4 regions of the Paenarthrobacter sp. YIM B13468 genome follow, and region 3 is predicted to be linked to each of the others. Evidence: predicted binding sites of a transcription regulator. Region 3 holds the regulator's gene; each other region holds the start of a gene.
The links. The regulator LexA, encoded in region 3, represses DNA repair genes until DNA is damaged. The targets are predictions, from matches to a motif close to TCGAACANNTGTTCGA.

Region 1 (4,565 bases), on a different contig from region 3:
GGGCCGTGGGCCTGGCCGTTTTTCCAGTGGTAGAAAGCCTGTTCCGTGATGGCGTCCCAGAACCGGGCCTTGGTCCGGTAGAACGTGGTCTTTACGTCGCCTTCGCAGTAGGTAGCCATCCCGAACAGGTTGCCGATCTCATCGGCCGTGCGGATCCCCGCGACCATGACATAGGGCCACTGGCCGAGGTCCCAGCCATCGGATCCCCAGCTGGGAATCACGGCCCAGCCGTGTTCTGAGATGAGTTCCATCCAGTCGTAGCCGTCGTTCATGTGGTAATCCACGAGCACGGGCACGTCGTGGATCGTTTCCTCGGTGTCCTCCGTGGTGATGGTCTGGACGCTGATTGCGTTCATGGTGTTGCTCCTTCTTTTGCCGAGAAAGGTGGTGGGTGGGGCGACCTGTGGTGACCGGCCAGCTTCCCCGTCCCTCCCGTTGTTTTTTGGCTGCTGGCGAAGCTTGCGGAGCTGTGACCGACGGAGGCCTGTCTACCCTTGGGCAAGGGGTGGGAAATTCCCGGAGGAAATAAGCGACGCAGGAGCGCCGGAGGGACATTTCCTGCCCCGCAGGCCCCGACGGAGGAGGGGCTAGACGGGCTGGAGCGGGCACGTACAATCCGAAGGACAGCAGCCAAAAAACGTCGTAGACATACAGGACCGGGCACGGCGGAGCTCTGCGAGGCCGGGACCGGGCCCAGCAGCCGGCCACGGAGCGAAGCGGAGTGGACGCCCGTCAACTGGTTGAAGCGCAGCGCAAACCAGGGCGAGCCCCACGAGCCTGTAACCGTTGCGGAAACTGTCAGGCGGGGCGGGTACGGTGGGTATGTCCCGCCTGGTTCCCCCAATCCCAGGCGGGACGCTTGTTTCTAAAGGAGAGGTAAGGCGATGGGACTACTAAACTTTTTGAACAGGCGCAGCCTGCCCACTGTGGTTGCTCCCCCATCGGCTGTGGGGCAGGACGCGTCCACAGGGCAGGAGCCGAAGCCGGCCGCCGAACCGGTACCCGGGCAGTTGGCGGACCTCGAGGCTGCGCGCACTGAATTGCTGCAGCTCGCCGCTGCTGTCGGGGTGGAGAGCCTCAACGCTTGCCCGCGGGACGGGAGCCGCTGGCAGGATGATCCTGCGACTATCAGGGCAATCACCGCAGTCATCAGGGAAGCGCATCTGGAGGAACAGCTGTCGGCGGAGGATGGGTGGTCGGCCCGGTAAGGCGTGGCCGCCGGTACTGGCGCACCCCTTGGTGATTCCGGTTTGCCCTTTCTTCTTCCGGTGGTCTTGGTCCTTTAGGCTGAGCGCATGAGCGAGTCCATCCCTCGGACACTTCAACCGCCGGTTGCTGTAGCCCTGGCCAAGCTCGTCAAGACGTTCCCCGGCCCTGGAGCGTTGCCCGGGAAGGTCTACGCGAACCCAAATGGGACGGGTATAGGGCCATCGTCCTGAATGATTCAGACCGGGCGACGCTATGGAGCCGTCAGGGCAAGGACTTATCGAGGATCTTCCCCGACCTCTGCACCGCGATCCGGGACCACGTCCCACCCGGTGTAGTGCTCGATGGCGAGGCCGTCATATGGAACGCGGACCGGCTGGACTTTGAAGCGCTGCAGCGGCGCATGGTCAGTTCCAGGGCGGCTTTGCCGGCCCTGGTCCATGAGCTTCCGGCCGCATATGCGGCCTTCGACGTCCTGGCCGTTGCCGGGCAGGACATTAGGACGATTCCGTTCGAGGGGCGGCGGCAGCTGCTCGAAGAGCTGGCCCGGCAATGGACCGCGCCGTTGAACCTCTCCCCCACCACCACGGACATGGAGCTGGCCAAGACCTGGTTGAAGGATCTGCCCGCAACGCGAGTGGAAGGGCTCGTGTTCAAGGGCGGCTCCCAACCATACGATCCCTCCCGGGCGTGGTTGAAGCTGAAGACCAAAAGCACCTTTGATGCGGTTTGCGCGGCCGTCATCGGCCCGATCACGCAACCGCAGGCCATCATCGCTGGCTTGCCGGTCGATGGGACGCTGCGGATCATTGGCCGGTCCACAGTCCTTTCCGCGCGGGCAGGGCGCGAGCTGGGCCGCCACCTGCGCCCAGCCCAGCCAGGTCACCCATGGCCGGAAGAAATCAGCGAAGCCTCACTGAACAGATTCAGCAAAGACAAAGGCCCGGTCCACCTGACACTGGTGGAACCGATCGTGGTCGAGATCGCGGCCGACGTCGCGTGGACCGGCAAATCCTTCCGGCACCCCGTGAATTACCTGCGGGCCCGTCCGGACCTGGCAGCCGCCGACGTCGAACCCCCTCCATACCTTCATCACCGCTAGTGGGTGGCGGTCTTTGCCTTCCGAGCGTTTACCGCGTCCTGAAATAGGTCTGCGAGGCGCAGCCAGTCGCTGACTGGCAGCTCATCGCACCAGTCCTCCAAAAACTCTTCTGGCGCTGAAGTTTTTGAAGGGCGATGTGGACCTTTGAACGCGAAAGAGGATGTAGCGGGGTTGGTTCGCCCACTGAATTCCACCTTGGGTAATGCCGTGGGTGACTGGACGGTTGGCTCCCATGCCCGCCAAGCGGTCAGGAATGGACCTTCAAAGTCGGGGTTGCTGGTGGGGATCCGAGTGATGCCCCGAGCTGCCAGGGCACCCAGAAAGCCATTGGCCAGGGTGAGGGATTTTTTTCTTGTCCATGATCCTCAACTTTATTCTGGCCAATGTCGTCGGCCCTTGCATGTAGACTCTTGATTCGAACATATTTTCGAAAAGTGGTGTGTTGTGGGCGTGATAGTTGGCCCCCGCGTGATAGATGCGGAGCTTTCTCTGGCGGTGGTTCAGCTGGCACCGGTAGCGGTAGCTGCTGGCTACCCGTCCCCGGCCCAGGACTACTTTGACGGCCGGATCGACCTCAATGAGCACCTGATAAAAGACGTGACCAGCACGTTTATTGTCCGGGTGAGCGGCCATTCCATGGAGCAGGCCGGCATCAGCGACGGAGATGAACTTCTGGTCAATCGTGCCTTGGAACCGAAAGATGGCTCCGTCGTGATCGCCGTCCTGGATGGGGAACTGACTGTCAAGCGGTTACGGATTACCCCTTCGGGAGTGATCCTGCAGGCAGACAACCCCGCCTACCCGGACATCGAGGTTCCGGCCTTATCGGAACTGACCATTTGGGGCGTGGCGACCACATGCCTGCACCACGTATAGGCGAGGTATTGCGCTTACCGGGTGGATTCAGTGCGGTGCCAGGTACGAAGATACAGGCTCATGGATGTGGGCGGAACAGGAGAAACCAGCTGTGACCTTGGCCCCAGAAAGGCGACAGACCCTCCCGGACGTAAATGTCCGGTTCAGTCCCGACGGCACCCCGTTGGCGATCCGTCACGACGGCCGGATCTGGATGGTCGACCCCGACGTCCACACGGCGCACTGGTTCACCCGGGACGCATGGTGGGAAACCCGGACCCGGGCCGCCGTCGGCACCGGGGACATGGTCAGCGTCGAGCACTGGCAAGTCCAAGCCAAACTGCCGTCCGCCAGTGCAGAGCTGCGCACGTTTACGCTAAGGCGCGAGCCCCTGGCCACCGGGTGGCAGCTGGAAGCCCTCAGCTAGTGCCCGCCGACTTGTATCGCTCTCCCATCCCCGAACCATTCTGGGAGCGGATTCGCAACGAATACGGCCTGCCCACCCTGGAACAGGTCCACGAACGACTCTCCGCCGTGCAGGAGGATCCCAAACCCGTCATGCGCCAACTCCTCAGGGTCTTCGTCGGAGAAGGCGCGTACTGTCCTGGTTTCCAGTTCCGCCCTGACCTGTCCCTGGACCCGGTCGTGGCGGAGCTGTTCGACCGTGCCATGGAACTGCGGATCCCGCACAACTACTTTGCTCTCTGGATGATGGTCCCCTCCCCCGCCCTGCAAGGGAGACGGCCAGTGGACCTCCGGAACAGATGCGCAGCATCGACACTGGTCGCGGCCCTCGAACGGGCCTTCACCTCGATGGCGGCCTAGGATATGAGAGTGAAAGTGACCCTGACAGTCGAGGCCTTTACCGGGGAACTGAGCCACGTCGAGGCCGAAGGAGAGACGTACGAGAACGCCAAATCAGCCGCCGAAGCACAAATCCCCGAAGGCTCCAAAGCCATTGCCATCCGCACCAGCTAACAGGCGCTCGTACCTGGAATCGGCGCAGCACATAGCCGCCTACGTCCAGCGAACCGGTTCCCTACCCATTTCCGATGGTCAGAACGGAAGTGAGACGGAACGCCTCGCCCGGGCCCTCACCGTTCTACGGCATCAGAAACGGCGCGGCCACCTCACGGACGAAGCCATCCAGGTCCTCGACGCGAACTACCCTGCTTGGGCGGACGGGACCACCCTGAAAATCGAACGTCAGTGGCAGGCCCGGGCGACGGAGTTCATCGAATGGGTCACCAAGAACGGCAGACGCCCACACCACAGCTCCGCGGACCCGACCGAACGGGCACTGTCCAGTTGGATCACACGGCAACGACGGCACGCCGCCAAGGGCGAGTACCCTGCCCGGATCCAGGAACTCAACGCACGCATGCCCGGATGGGACCGCACA
Region 2 (4,565 bases), on a different contig from region 3:
GGAATGAACACCAAGGCTGCAAGGATCTGGCCACCCTGGGTGCCGGTCAACGTCCACGAGGTGAAGAACGAGCGGCGGTTGTCCGGAGCGTGCTCCAGCGTCATCGAGGAGGCACCGGCCTGCTCGCCGGCAGCCGAGAGACCCTGGGCGAGGCGGGCGAGTACCAGCAGGACGGGAGCCCACCAGCCAATGGTCTTGAAGTCCGGGAGGCAGCCGATCACGAAGGTGGCGGCGCCCATCAGGACCAGGGTGAACATGAGGACCTTCTGCCGGCCGATCCTGTCGCCGAAGTGCCCCAGGATGATGGCGCCTACAGGACGGGCAACATAGGCGAAGCCAAAGGTCGCGAAGGACATGATGGCTGCGTTGGTGTCCGCGTCCGGGAAGAACACGTGCGGAAAGATCAAGGCGGCGGCGGAGCCGAAGATGAAGAAGTCGTAGTACTCCACTGCGCTTCCCAGGAAGCTGGCGAGTGCCGCTTTCTTGGGAGTTCCTGCTGGGGTAACTGTGCCTGGCGTCGCTGACGGCATTGTGTGGCTCATGGGTGTTCCTTCTGTGACGACGATGTCGCGGATCTAGCTTCTGCGGGAAGACCAGAGCGAGGTGCGGCCGGATCAATCCCAAAGTAACCACATGGTGAGAGCTACTTGTGCAATACAGCAATACTGGCCGTGACTGGGCTCACTTGTCAAGACTTGTGCTCACTATCTAGAAATAGCTCTCACGATGTGAGAGCATCTAAACATGAGTGTGAAAGAGGACACAAAGACCGACATGGTCGGCAAGGCCCTGGGCCTGTTGGTATTGCTGGGAAATGAGCCCAAGGGCGCGAGTGCCGCGGATCTGGCCAGGAGCGCGGGGCTTCCGTTCAGTACGACGTACCGGCTGCTCGGTTCGCTGACGCGCGACGGATTCGTGGATTACGAGCCCGACGGCCGTCGGTACCATCTGGGTTTGCGGGTCTTCCAGCTGGGTCAGCGGGTTTCCAACCACCACGGTTTTGCGGCAACGGCTCTTCCCGTACTCCAGCGCGTTACGGAGCGGACCGAGGAAGCAACTATCCTCTCGGTGCGCGACGGAAACCATCATCTGACCGTCAATAAGGTGGACGGTCCCAAGACCTTCCGCGTCACCAGCGACCCCGGCCATCTGGGCGCGCTGCACACCACGTCCGTGGGTAAGGCAATTGTCGCGTTTGAGAACGACGCCGAACGTGAACGGCTGCTCGAAGAGTTGCCTTTGGAGCCCCTCACTGAGCGCTCCATTACCGATCGGGCTGCATTCCGGGCGGAGATTGAGCAGGTGCGCCGACAGGGCTACGCGGTCATGGATGAAGAAAACGAGATCGGCATGCGCGCGGTCGCAGTGCCGGTCCTCAATTCCCAGGGCCACGCTTTTGCGTCTGTCGCCACGGCTGTTCCGGTATTTCGTCTCACCATGGATGAACTCATCGCCCACGTCCCCACTTTGCAGGAGGCCGCGGCGGAACTCGCGGCCCGCCTGCCCCAGCGCTAGCCCAACTAGGTCGCAATAGTGCGCGTTTTCACCGCTCAAAACGCGCTTATGTGCGACTCAGTTGGGTGCGTACGCCGGAAATGTTCGCTATAAGAACAAGCGTGCGGAATATGAACACTTGTAGTAATCTGAATACACCCGGACCGGCGGCGCCCGAAAAGCGCCATCAGCCCGCGGTGCTGAAGTCAAAGGAGCTTTAGGATGAGCAACCGAGCCGAGTCCGTTCTGGTGGGCCTCATAGGCGAAGGCGTCATGCCCTCGCTCACGCCGCCCATGCACGAACGCGAAGCCGACGTGCAGGGCCTTCGCTTGCTGTACCGCCCCATTGACCTGCTGGACCTGGCTTTGCCCGCCGCCGCCGTCGGGGACCTCCTCACCGCAGCCCAGCGCATGGGCTTCAATGGCCTGAACATCACCCACCCGTGCAAGCAGCTGGTACTGGAGCACCTTGACGAAATTTCCGACGACGCCCGTCGCTTGGGTGCCGTCAATACGGTCTTGATTCAGGATGGTCGGTTCATAGGCCACAACACGGACTTCTCCGGCTTCGGGGCGGCCCTCACCTCCGGGTTGCCGGACGCGAAGCTGAACCGCGTGGTCCAGCTTGGTGCGGGCGGTGCGGGATCCGCGGTCGCCTATGCCCTGCTCAAAGCCGGCGTAAAGCAGCTGGACCTCGTGGACATGGACCCCACCCGTGCAGCCGAACGAGCGACGGAACTCGGCGAACTTTTCCCGGTCGCCACGATCACGCCGCGCACTCCCACCGATTTGCCGGAGATCATGCCGCTCGCCGACGGCCTGGTGCATTGCACGCCTATTGGCATGGCCGCCCACCCGGGACTGCCGCTGGACATCGACCTCCTGGAACCGCGCCACTGGGTTGCCGACATCGTCTACCGACCTATCGACACACGCCTGGTCCGCGAGGCGCGCGCCAAGGGTTGCGACGTCCTCGACGGCGGCAGGATGGCGGTCGGTCAGGCGGCCGACGCTTTCCAGCTCTTCACCGGACGCGACGCCGATCGTGACCGCATGCGGGCACACTTCCTGGAATTGATCGCCGTGGAAGATGCTGCAACCGAACTCTCCGCCACAGCACTGGCGAAGGCGGCCCACTGATGCGCACCGGAATCGCCACGGTCTGCCTCTCCGGCACCCTGAAAGAGAAAATGCAGGCCTGCGCAATAGCGGGCTTCGACGGCATCGAAATCTTCGAACAGGACCTCGTCACCTCGCCGCTCAGCCCCGAGGAAGTACGGAAAATGGCCGCAGATCTCGGCCTGGGTCTGGACCTCTATCAGCCGTTCCGCGATTTCGACGGCGTCACCCCGGACCTGCTCAAGGCCAACCTTCGCCGGGCGGAGGCCAAGTTCAAGCTCATGTCCCGCCTGGGCATGGACACCCTCCTGGTCTGTTCCAACGTGGCCACGGCAACAATCGACGACGACGAACTTCGCGCCTCCCAACTCGGCGAGCTTGCTGAACTTGCCGGGGACCACGGCGTCAAGGTTGCCTACGAAGCCTTGGCCTGGGGCAAGTACGTCAACGATTACGAGCACGCATATCGCTTGGTCGAAATGGTGGACCACCCCAACCTCGGCACCTGCCTGGACTCGTTCCACATCCTCTCCCGCGACTGGGACACCGCTCCGATCGAGAAGATCAACGCGGACAAGATCTTCTTCGTCCAGGTGGCCGACGCCCCCAAGCTCTCCATGGACGTCCTCTCCTGGAGCCGCCACTACCGGGTGTTCCCGGGCGAGGGCCAGTTTGAGCTCGCCAAGTTCATGGGCCACGTGGTCCGGGCCGGCTATACAGGTCCGGTTTCGCTGGAAGTTTTCAACGATGTCTTCCGCCAGTCTGACGTCGAACGGACAGCTGTGGACGCCATGCGCTCCCTGATCTGGCTGGAAGAGCAGAGCGCCAAGTGGCTCGAAAGCAACGCCACGGCCGCGGCATCCGAACAAAAAGCCGCCAGCCGCCGTCGTTATCCCATGGAACTGGCCACGCTGCCCAAGGTGAACGAACCCGCCGGCTTCAACTTCGCCGAGGTCAAGGCCGACGACACCGCCCAGCTTGAGAAGCTCCTTGGCCAGCTTGGCTTCGAGTTCGAGGGCCGCCACCGCACCAAGGACGTACAGCTTTGGACCATGGGCCAGGCGCGCGTGATCATCAACGAGCAAGCGGCACAGCACGCCGAACCGGCTATAGCCGCTTTGGGGTTCGACGTCGACTCCCCAGTGATTGCCTCCGCTCGCGCCCAGCAACTCAAAGCGCCGGTGGTGGCACGCAAGGTCCAGGCTGATGAGGAAGTGTTCCAAGGCATCTCCGCCCCGGACTCCACCGAAATCTTCCTGTGCCAGGGCAGCCCGGACGGAACCGCCGCGTGGACGCACGAGTTTGGCGAGGGCCTGGAACACCCTGGCTCCGACGTCAGCGCGGTGATTGACCATGTTAATCTGGCCCAGCCGTGGCAGCACTTCGACGAAGCCGTCCTGTTCTACACCAGCGCCCTGGCCCTTGAACCGCAGCCGTTCGCCGAAGTCCCGAGCCCCAGCGGCCTGGTGCGCTCGCAGGTCATGGAGACCTCGGACGGCTCAGTCAGGCTGGTGCTGAACCTGGCACCGGCACAGCAGGCGCAGACTGCCCGCAAAACGTACCAGGAACACATCGCCTTCGCGGTGGATGACCTTGTGGCCACCGCTCGGTCCGCCCACACAAGGGGCCTCGAGTTCCTGGAGATCCCCGCCAACTATTACGAAGACCTGGACGCACGGTTCGAGTTGGAACCGGAATTCCTGGCGACCCTCAAGGAGCTCAACCTCCTGTACGACCGGGACGCCAACGGAGAATTCCTCCACTTCTACACGGCCACGGTTGGCAGCGTGTTCTTCGAAATGGTGGAACGCCGCGGCAACTACGACGGCTACGGAGCGCCCAACGCGCCGGTGCGCCACGCCGTCCAATACGACTCGCTGCACCGGTCATAAACCTCAAGCAATAATCCAACCCATCGAAAGGAGCCGACTGTGCCGCAAGAACAGACAGCA
Region 3 (4,565 bases):
GCATAATCTGCTGCAGGACCTCGTTGGAGCCGTTGGCTGCCCAGATGTTCTCCGCGGAAAGCCCGTGTCCGAGGTAATCGGCAAGGGATTCACGGAGTTCCGTGAATTCGCGGTCAGGGTACCGGTTCAGACCGGTGGCCGCAGCAGCAACAGCCTGGGTAATCGCCTCTTGCACATCTGCCGGCACGCCATGGGTGTTCTCGTTGACGTTGAGCAAAATGGGGACGTCAAGCTGCGGCGCGCCATAGGGGCTCAATCCACGCAGGTTGGTCCGAAGGGGAAGGCGGTCAAGTCGCTCAAGCTGGTCACTCACCAAGACAGTTTAAGGTGCCGGTGCGACTGCAGAGTAACTGTGACGCCAGAGACGCCCACCCATAGGCCCACGGCCGCTCAATTGGCGGGAACGAACAGCTGCTGGCCGGGCTGGATGCGTCCCCCGCGGAGATCGTTCAACTGAATGATTTCTGCGATGACATCACGCGGGTCCCGCTCCGGCGCGGCCGCACCGGCGATGCCCCACAAGGACTGCCCGGGCTGGACAGTAACCGTAACGGCCACCGGCGGCTGAAGCTGACCTTGGGAATCAGAAGCTTTAGCCGGGGAGTTAATGAAGCCGGCGAGGCTCAGCAGCGCGGCAAGGAGCAGCATGATGGGGATCCCGAAGAACACGATCCTGCCGCGTTGGGTCAGCCGGAGACGCGCAGGAGCCGGAGTGTTGCGGAATTCATGGAACGTGGAGATTGCGGACATGAGCTGAGCCCTTCTGAGCGATTGCCTGCATCGGATGCCCGCTGCTGGCTGCCAATTCCTTGCGTTCGTTGGACCCGGCCCGAATATTCGAACACTTTCTTCGAACATCCGAACCCCGCTCAACTTTTATAGAACACATATTCGAACCTTGCTATGACATTTTTAGCACTTATCAACGAACGGTGTCGAGACTCGCTAGAACGAATGTTTGATAAACGCCTGTGCCTGGCCTAGGTTTGAGTGAAGAAACAGGCACTGTTTCAGTGGAACAGGAGGGTCTGACATTTTTCAGATCCAACATCCCCGGGCTCACTCCAGACGGTGACCGGGCGGAACGGAAGGGCATTGGCGAACATGGCAGCGAAAGCCACCGGCGGCGGGGTACCCCTGCGGAGCCAACAGCCTCAAAAGAGTCCCAAAAGCCTGACTGTCCGGCAGAAGAAAATCCTGGAAACCATCCAGCGGTCCGTCAATGACAACGGGTATCCGCCCAGCATGCGCGAAATTGGCGACACCGTTGGTCTCGCGAGCCTCTCCAGCGTCACGCACCAGCTCTCCCAGTTGGAGAAGCTTGGCTACTTGCGCAGAGATCCCAAGCGCCCCCGCGCCATGGAAGTACTTATGCCTTTGACCCTTGACGGCGGGACAATTCCCGGAGTGGAAGCAACTACTACCCTCCGCAGTGCAGGCGGACTCGCCGTGACGGAGTTGGCCAGTGCCAGCGACACCGCGATGGTGCCCCTGGTGGGACGCATCGCAGCCGGTGGGCCCATCCTCGCTGACCAGACGATTGAGGACGTCCTGCCCCTGCCCCGGCAACTGGTGGGCCACGGCGAACTGTTCATGCTGAAGGTCGCTGGGGACTCAATGATCGATGCCGCCATTTGTGACGGTGACTGGGTAGTTGTCCGCCGCCAGAATGACGCCATCAACGGCGACATCGTGGCAGCACTCCTGGATGACGAAGCCACGGTAAAGACTTTCCGCCAGCGGGACGGCCATACCTGGCTGCTCCCCCAGAACACGCAGTACGAACCGATACTTGGAGACCAAGCCACCATTATGGGCAAGGTCGTCTCGGTCCTGCGCTCCCTCTAGGGCGTTCGCCTACGTTTTCTTTGCGCCCAAGCGTTCCAGGACGCCGCGCACCACGTTGCGGTCCGTCGTAGCCCAAAATGGCGGCAAAGCGGCCCGCAGGAACCCGCCGTACCGTTCGGTGGAAAGCCGTGAGTCCAGGACGGCGACCACGCCTTTATCGCCGGTGGAACGAATGAGGCGACCTGCTCCCTGCGCAAGACGAATTGCCGCGTGCGTAGCTGACACCGCCATGAACCCGTTGCCCCCGGACTGTGCAACAGCTCGCGAGCGTGCGGTCATCAGCGGGTCATCAGGCCTCGGGAACGGAATGCGGTCAATCACCACAAGGCGGCAAGAACCGCCAGGGACGTCGACGCCCTGCCACAGGGACATCGTGCCGAAGAGGCAGGTGTCCGGTTCATCAGCAAATTGCTTCACCAGTGCTGCCATGGTGGATTCCCCCTGGCAGAGGATGTCCACATCCAGCCGTGGGCGCATCGCGTCTGCAGCTTCCTCGGCCGCCCGACGTGAGGAGAAGAGGCACAGGGCTCCCCCACCGGACGCACGGATCAGGTCTTCAAGCTCATCCAGTGCCTCGGGAGAAGTGCCCCTGCCGGGCTTGGGCAGGTGTTTGGCCACGTAAAGCACACCCTGCTTGGGATAATCAAAAGGCGATCCGACGTCCAACCCGGTCCAGCTGGGCGCCCCATCTCCAATGAGCCCCAGGCCACCTGCTGCGGGCTCAAAGGCAGATCCAATAGCCAACGTGGCCGAAGTAAGCACCACAGTGTGCCCTGCGAAAAGGCCTTCCCGCAGCCGGCCGGCAACGCTTAGCGGGGCGATGTTGATCAGTGCCGGCGCGGTCTCGTCCGGGTGCGAGTACCCTTGCTGGGGATCGAAGGTGCTGTTCCTGGAGAACCACACCACTTCGCGGTTCTCCTTGGCCGCGAGCATCCGCTCGCACAGTTCCAGAATGAGCATGAGCCGTGAGCGCGCAAGCTGCCTCCCGCCGTCGACGGCGTTTGAAGAGTCAGTCTTCGAGTCAGATAACGCGGCGCGGGTGGCATCGCGCAGTTGATCCAGGCAGTCCAGTTGTTCGTCGTTGAGCCCGTTGGGCAGCAAACCATTGGGAACTCCTGCAATGGCCATGTCGAGTCGATCGGCTGCCGCGTTCAGGGCGTCTACGGTAATAGCGGTGTGCTTGCGCGCGCTCGAAGCCGCGGCATGCACCATTGCCACGGACAGCTGACCGGTAACGGCCCCCGTCACCCGGTCCTGCAGCTCATGCGCTTCGTCAACCACAACGACGTCGTACTCGGGCAGGACAGCAAGCCCTTCGAAGGCACTCACGGCCAGCATGGCATGGTTGGTCACCACGACGTCGGCCTCAGCCGCCCGGGCCCGTGCCTGCTCGCTAAAGCACTCCTCGGCAAGTGGGCATTTTTGCGCTCCCAGGCACTCCATGGACGTCACGGAGACCTGCCGCCAGGCGCGGTCGGTAACGCCCGGCATCAGTTCATCGCGGTCGCCCGTGGCCGTCTTTTCGGCCCAGTCACGGAGCCGGACCACTTCCTTGCCCAATTGCGACGACGGGCCGCCAACCGCCGCTGCAAAATGCGGCACGCTGGTGTCCTCACCCAGGGAAAAAAGTTGGCCCTCGGACGGCTCTTCGCTGGGGAAGCCACCCTCCAGCTTTTGCAGGCAGACATAATTTGCCCGGCCCTTGACGAGTGCCACGTTCACGGGACGCTCAAGGGCCGGGCTTATGGTCTCCAACAGCCGGGGCAGGTCCCGGCCCACAATCTGTGTTTGCAGGGCCAAGGTAGCGGTGGACACAAGCGTCGGTTTGTCGCTGTCCATGGAATGGGCGATCAACGGAATCAGGTAGGCCAAAGACTTACCCGTTCCCGTTCCCGCCTGGACCAGCAAATGCTCACCGGACTCGATCGCCCTGGTGACTTGCCGTGCCATCTCGTGCTGGCCTGAACGGCTTTGACCGCCCATCCCGGCAACAGCTTTGTCCAACAGCTCGAGGGTAAATTTCTCCCCCACTGACTCGACGACGTCCGCCGCCACCTTCTCAACCATTGCTGACGAATGACTCCAGCTCGGCGGCCAATCCTTCACGAACCATGGCCACCACGCGGGTTCCGTTTTCCTCGTGCTCGAGGCTCAGGATTTCCGAATCGGAGTTGTGCAGCTTGTTGACCATGTCACCGCGGTCATACGGGATCAGCACCTCGAGGCGGACTCCCGGCCGCGGAATGGACCGGCTGATCTCTTCCAGGAGTTCAGGAATGCCCTGGCCCGTACGGGTGGAAACCACGGCGTGCCGCGGTTCCTTTTGCTTCAGGCGTTCCACCACGAAAGGATCCGCTACGTCCACCTTGTTCAGGACGATGATTTCCGGAACCTTGCGGGCGTCGACCTCGGTGAAGACAGCACGCACTGCCGCGATTTGCCCTTCCGGGTCCGGGTGGGAGGCGTCCACGACATGCAGGATCAGGTCTGCGTCCGCGACTTCTTCCAGTGTGGAGCGGAAGGCTTCCACCAGTTGCGTAGGCAACGAGCGGACGAATCCAACGGTGTCCGCCAGCGTGTAGCCGATACCATCCGGCGTCTGCGCCTTCCTGACCGTCGGGTCCAGGGTGGCGAACAGTGCGTTTTCCACCAGCACTCCAGCATCGGTCAGCCGGTTCAGGAGCGAGGACTTTCCAGCGTTGGTATAACCAGCGATG
Region 4 (4,565 bases), on a different contig from region 3:
CCAGCTGGACGCTCGACGCGGTGGGTGCCGCCGTCGGCAATGTCCGCAACAACGGACCGGAACTCATTGAGCCGGTGGAGGGCCTTTTCTAGCTAGAGCGCTTCCGTGACCGGAACGCCGGCTTGGAACTCGCGGCCATCCGCCTCGCTGAAGGCCGTCATGACGTGGCCTTTACTGAGTCCATGGATGGCGGACATCGGAAAGTTTCCGGTGATCACGTTTCCAGAATGTTCCACGCCCTTGATGTCATAGTTTTCCTCGGCACTGAGTGAGTGGTTGAAGGAGTAGAACGAGATCGCTTCTCCATTCATGAACTCAATGCCCAGCCTGCGTTGGGAGGAATAGTCCTCGCTGGCAGCAACAAGGCCCACGACATAAGCGCCGGAGCCCGGTATGTTGCCTTCGATTTCGAATCTCGCAACGAGGTTGTCATCTGCGGCGGAGATACTGACCTGCTTCAGGAGTGCGTCATTGGTACTCATGCCACAATCCTGCTCTGTGGACCCGCCCGCGTCCACCCCTTTGCTTCATCCCTCCAAGAGTCGCCGGACGTTGGCTGCGATTGTCGGTTGATCCACCGCCTGGCCGCGGCGTGCCGTCAGGAGATGCATGGCCAGTCCGTCGCCGTAGTCGGCTACCGCTTCTGCTCGGGCCCTTGGGTCAGGAATTCCCATGGAATCGAGCACCTGTTCAAGAGCTGAAATCATCCTCTGGTGCCCGGCGGCCACCACCTCGGGTTGGTCCAGGGCAAAGGTGAATCGTGCCCGGGTCAGTTCAGCGTGATTATTCGCGAGCCGGAGCAGCGCTCCCGCGAGCTGTTCCGCCAAGGCGGCTACCGACGTCGGGAATTCGGATCCACCCTGCTGCTGGAGCAGGAGCGAGTCGCGTTCTTCAACGCGGTCGACGGCGGCAGCCACCAAAGCGGCACGGTTGCGGAAGTAATTGGAGGTCGTTCCGACGGCCACGCCGGCTTCCGCGTCAACGGCCCGGTGGGTCAGTCCCTTGAGGCCTTTAGCGGCCACCACGGCGAGGGCCGCGTCGGCAAGGTCGGTTCGTCTGTCAGGCATGGCGAAAGTCTAGTCTTTAACCTCACCATTACTACAAATGTAGTAGTACATTGGCATCATGAAAAAGGTGGAAATCGTCGGTGGTGGCATAGCAGGCCTCGCCTTGGCAGGAACTCTTGATCCCAGCCAGTTTCATGTCACTGTGTACGAGCAGCGGGCCGGCCTCCCGGCAGTAGGAACCACCCTGGCCATGTGGCCCGAAGCCCAGGAGGCCCTGGCCTCATTGGGGATCCTTGGCGCCGTCCGGGAAAACAGCCCCGTCATCAGGGGTGGCGCGCTCCGGAGTGCCATAGGAGTGCCGTGGCTGAGTGTGGAAGGGCAGAACCTTGTGGGCGCAGCACGCCACACGCTCCTTCGGCTCCTCGACTCAGCCGTACCCTCAACAGTCCAACGACGCATCGAAAAGCTGGACGCGGTCCCAAGCGACGCCCACTTGATAGTGGCTGCGGATGGGGTACACAGCATGGTGAGGCGCTCCGTGTGGGGCCAATCGCGTGCGGCCAAGCTGACACCCTACCTCGCCGTTCGAGGCGTCATTGCCGAGGAACCGGACAGTGAAACCATAGGTGAGTATTGGGGGCGCGGAGACCTCTTTGGCATAGGCCCTTCAAGCGGCGGAACCAACTGGTATGCATCCTTCCGCTCCGGGATGGGGCCCGAGGGAATTGACGTCGGCGAAGCCCTTGCAGTGACGCGCCGCCGCTACGCCGGGCACTCGCAGGGAATCCAGCATGTCCTGCGAGTAGCGACACCCGAAACATCATTGGCACAACGCATTTGGACCACCCCGCCGCTGCGGCGTTATTCGCGGGGCAATGTGGTCCTCATCGGCGACGCAGCCCACGCCATGGCTCCCAACCTCGGGCGAGGCGCCTGTGAGTCGCTGATAGACGCCGTCGCCTTGGGTAAGCTCGTCAACACCCTGCCCCTGGACCAGGCCCTCGATGCCTACAACCGTCAGCGCGTTCTTCGGACCCAGCAATACCGCATCGGTTCATCCTTGATGATGCGCGTGGCGCTCGCAGAAGGTGCGCAACCCATGCGCGACAAGCTGCTCGACCTTGCTGCCAAGCGGAAGTCCGCTGTCAATCGAAAGCCCAAGGCGCCCGGAGGGAGCAAAACTTCCCAGTAGGTTTTGTCGGAGGGGCGGCGTAAACTGGATATATTCGAACATACATTCGAATCATGATTTAGCGATGATCTTAGATCCAGGGCGATGCTCACAGGCAAGGAGTGTGGATATGGGGCTTTTCAGTGAGTCCGTGGACGTCATCTGCACGGATGTTGGCCAGCCGCAGGAAATCCAGTGGAAAGGAACCCGCTACGTCGTCATCAACGAACCCCTCAGATGGTATGAACGACGCCAATGGTGGGTAGAAGAAAGCCGGGCACCACTGGGAAGCGGCGCAGGCTTGGTGGACCACGAGATCTGGCGGGTCCAACTCCATCGCCCGCAGGACGAAGAGCAACCCGGCCCAACCATCACCCTTGACCTCGTCCGCCATCTCGCCAGCGGCCGCTGGCGGCTCCTGCGTATCCACGACGCCGCACCGGCCCAAGCAGTCGAACCAGACGAAGCCGCCTGAACCTTGAGCTTCACACACCTGCACGTCTCCACAGCCTTCAGCGCCCACTACGGCGTCTCCTGGCCGGACGAACTTGCCCAGTCAGCCGCAGCAGACGGCGCAACAGCGCTCGCCTGCACAGACCGGGATGGCTTGTACGGCACCATCAAGCACCTCAAAGCATGCATGGACGCCGGTATCGACCCCATCATCGGCGTGGACCTGGCAATATTCGACGACGACGGCGACCACCGCACCCAAGTAGCGGGCCGCGTCGTCGTACTCGCCCACGGCAACAACAACGGCGCCGGCTATCGCGCCCTCTGCCGACTCATTTCGGACGCCCATGCCCGCACCTCCGGCAAAGCCGGGGGAGTAGTGCCCGTCGCCGTAACCAGGGCAGAACTCGCATCGCGGACACTGGACCCGCAAACCCTCAAGCCCGTGTTGACCGTCCTCATAGGACCGGACTCCGATGTAGGCCGCGCCATGGGAGGACGGAAATATCTTCGGCCCCGCACACTCTTCAAACAATGGATCGACGCCATGCCGCCCGGGACAATCGTCGCCGAAGCCGTATCCCACCTCAGCGCTCCTGGAGAACCCCTCAGCACAGCCCACGCCGTACGCATGCTCAAGCTCGCCCTCGAATACAACGTCCCCGCCATCCTCAGCAACGCCGTCCGCTACTGCGCCCAGGACGGCGCCCCCACCGCAGACGTCCTGGACTCCGCGCGCACCCTAAAATCCCTCCCTGAACTCTCATCGACCCCCCTGCTGCAACCAACCGGCCTGCTGCAACCAACTGGGCAGGGGTGGTTGAAAAACGCCCAACAAATGCTCCAACTCGGCAAGGAAATCATGGGCGCCGCAGGCCAAGGAGCGGCAGGGCTGAACAAGCTGCTCTCCAACACAGAAGCGCTCGCAGACAAATGCCGTATCGATCCCGTCCTGGACATGGGATGGAAAAAGCCCGTTGTTCCCGAAGCTTCCATCATCGGCATCGAACGCGACCCCATGGTGGAACTCACCCAACGATGCGAGGCAGGAATCACCCGGCGATTCCCAGGCATCAACGGCAATGCGGAAAAACAGATGCGCTCGCGGTTGCAGCATGAGCTGGGGATCATCGACAAACTCGGCTTTGCCTCCTACTTCCTCACTGTTGCGGAAGTATCCAGGATGATCATCGAGATGGGCGTCCGGGTAGCTGCCAGAGGCTCCGGGGCCTCCAGCCTGGTCAACTATCTGATCGACATCAGCCAAGTGGATCCCATCCGGCATGACCTCATTTTTGAACGGTTCCTCTCGGGTCGCCGATCCACCCTTCCCGATATTGACATCGACGTCGAAAGCGCCGAACGGCACAACGTCTACCGGAAGATCTTCGAGCGCTTCGGAGCTGAACGGGTGACGCTGATGAGCATGCAGAACGGGTACAGGGCCCGTGGTGCTGTCCGCGATGCCGGCATGGCTCTTGGCATGGACGATGGTGAAATCGGCGAAATTGCCAAGCAGTTGTGGCGGTTCTCCGCGCGCAAATTCAGGGAGGCATTGGTTGAAAAGCCTGAACTCCGAGAATTTGCCGGACGGGTAGAGGCCGGCCGTGAAGGGCCTGGGGGCATGGAGGAAAACCAGCAGTTAGACCTGCTGGTGGATCTCACTGAAAGGTTGGACCGCCTTCCCCGGCACATTTCCATGCACCCGTGCGGGGTGATCCTGGGCGATGCCACGCTCCTGGACAGAACCCCGGTACAGCCCAGCGGGTTGGGGCTGCCCATGAGCCAGTTCGACAAACATGACATGGATCCCATGGGCATGCTCAAGCTGGATGTCCTGGGTGTGCGGATGCAAAGCGCCATGGCGTTTGCGGTGCGGGAAGTTATCCGCCTGCACCCGTCCAAAGCGGAGGTAGTGGCGGCTGGCCACCATC

Region 1: a site for LexA is predicted at 2,724-2,739, ahead of ACFX4T_RS13320 (LexA family protein). Genes of this name have one in related genera too.
Region 2: a site for LexA is predicted at 1,607-1,622, ahead of ACFX4T_RS06310 (shikimate dehydrogenase). Genes of this name have one in related genera too.
Region 4: a site for LexA is predicted at 2,234-2,249, ahead of ACFX4T_RS07835 (DUF6504 family protein). Genes of this name have one in related genera too.

The regions. Positions count from the first base shown of each region.
Region 1 is NZ_JBHZPI010000012.1:150,706-155,270, reverse strand. Features, by position in the region: gene ACFX4T_RS13340 (hypothetical protein) at 1-356, opposite strand, end outside; gene ACFX4T_RS13335 (hypothetical protein) at 885-1,208, shown strand; gene ACFX4T_RS13330 (hypothetical protein) at 1,296-1,439, shown strand; gene ACFX4T_RS13325 (ATP-dependent DNA ligase) at 1,430-2,308, shown strand; gene ACFX4T_RS13320 (LexA family protein) at 2,753-3,184, shown strand; gene ACFX4T_RS13315 (hypothetical protein) at 3,276-3,590, shown strand; gene ACFX4T_RS13310 (hypothetical protein) at 3,590-3,988, shown strand; gene ACFX4T_RS13305 (hypothetical protein) at 3,998-4,141, shown strand; gene ACFX4T_RS13300 (helicase associated domain-containing protein) at 4,122-4,565, shown strand, end outside.
Region 2 is NZ_JBHZPI010000004.1:270,256-274,820, forward strand. Features, by position in the region: gene ACFX4T_RS06300 (MFS transporter) at 1-542, opposite strand, end outside; gene ACFX4T_RS06305 (IclR family transcriptional regulator) at 745-1,515, shown strand; gene ACFX4T_RS06310 (shikimate dehydrogenase) at 1,717-2,634, shown strand; gene ACFX4T_RS06315 (bifunctional sugar phosphate isomerase/epimerase/4-hydroxyphenylpyruvate dioxygenase family protein) at 2,634-4,505, shown strand; gene pcaH (protocatechuate 3,4-dioxygenase subunit beta) at 4,545-4,565, shown strand, end outside.
Region 3 is NZ_JBHZPI010000020.1:39,025-43,589, forward strand. Features, by position in the region: gene ACFX4T_RS18100 (histidinol-phosphate transaminase) at 1-313, opposite strand, end outside; gene ACFX4T_RS18105 (LysM peptidoglycan-binding domain-containing protein) at 391-750, opposite strand; gene lexA (transcriptional repressor LexA) at 1,105-1,848, shown strand; gene ACFX4T_RS18115 (ATP-dependent DNA helicase) at 1,858-3,915, opposite strand; gene hflX (GTPase HflX) at 3,908-4,565, opposite strand, start outside.
Region 4 is NZ_JBHZPI010000006.1:65,480-70,044, forward strand. Features, by position in the region: gene ACFX4T_RS07815 (SOS response-associated peptidase) at 1-92, shown strand, start outside; gene ACFX4T_RS07820 (hypothetical protein) at 93-482, opposite strand; gene ACFX4T_RS07825 (TetR/AcrR family transcriptional regulator) at 528-1,067, opposite strand; gene ACFX4T_RS07830 (FAD-dependent monooxygenase) at 1,126-2,199, shown strand; gene ACFX4T_RS07835 (DUF6504 family protein) at 2,309-2,653, shown strand; gene ACFX4T_RS07840 (DNA polymerase III subunit alpha) at 2,657-4,565, shown strand, end outside.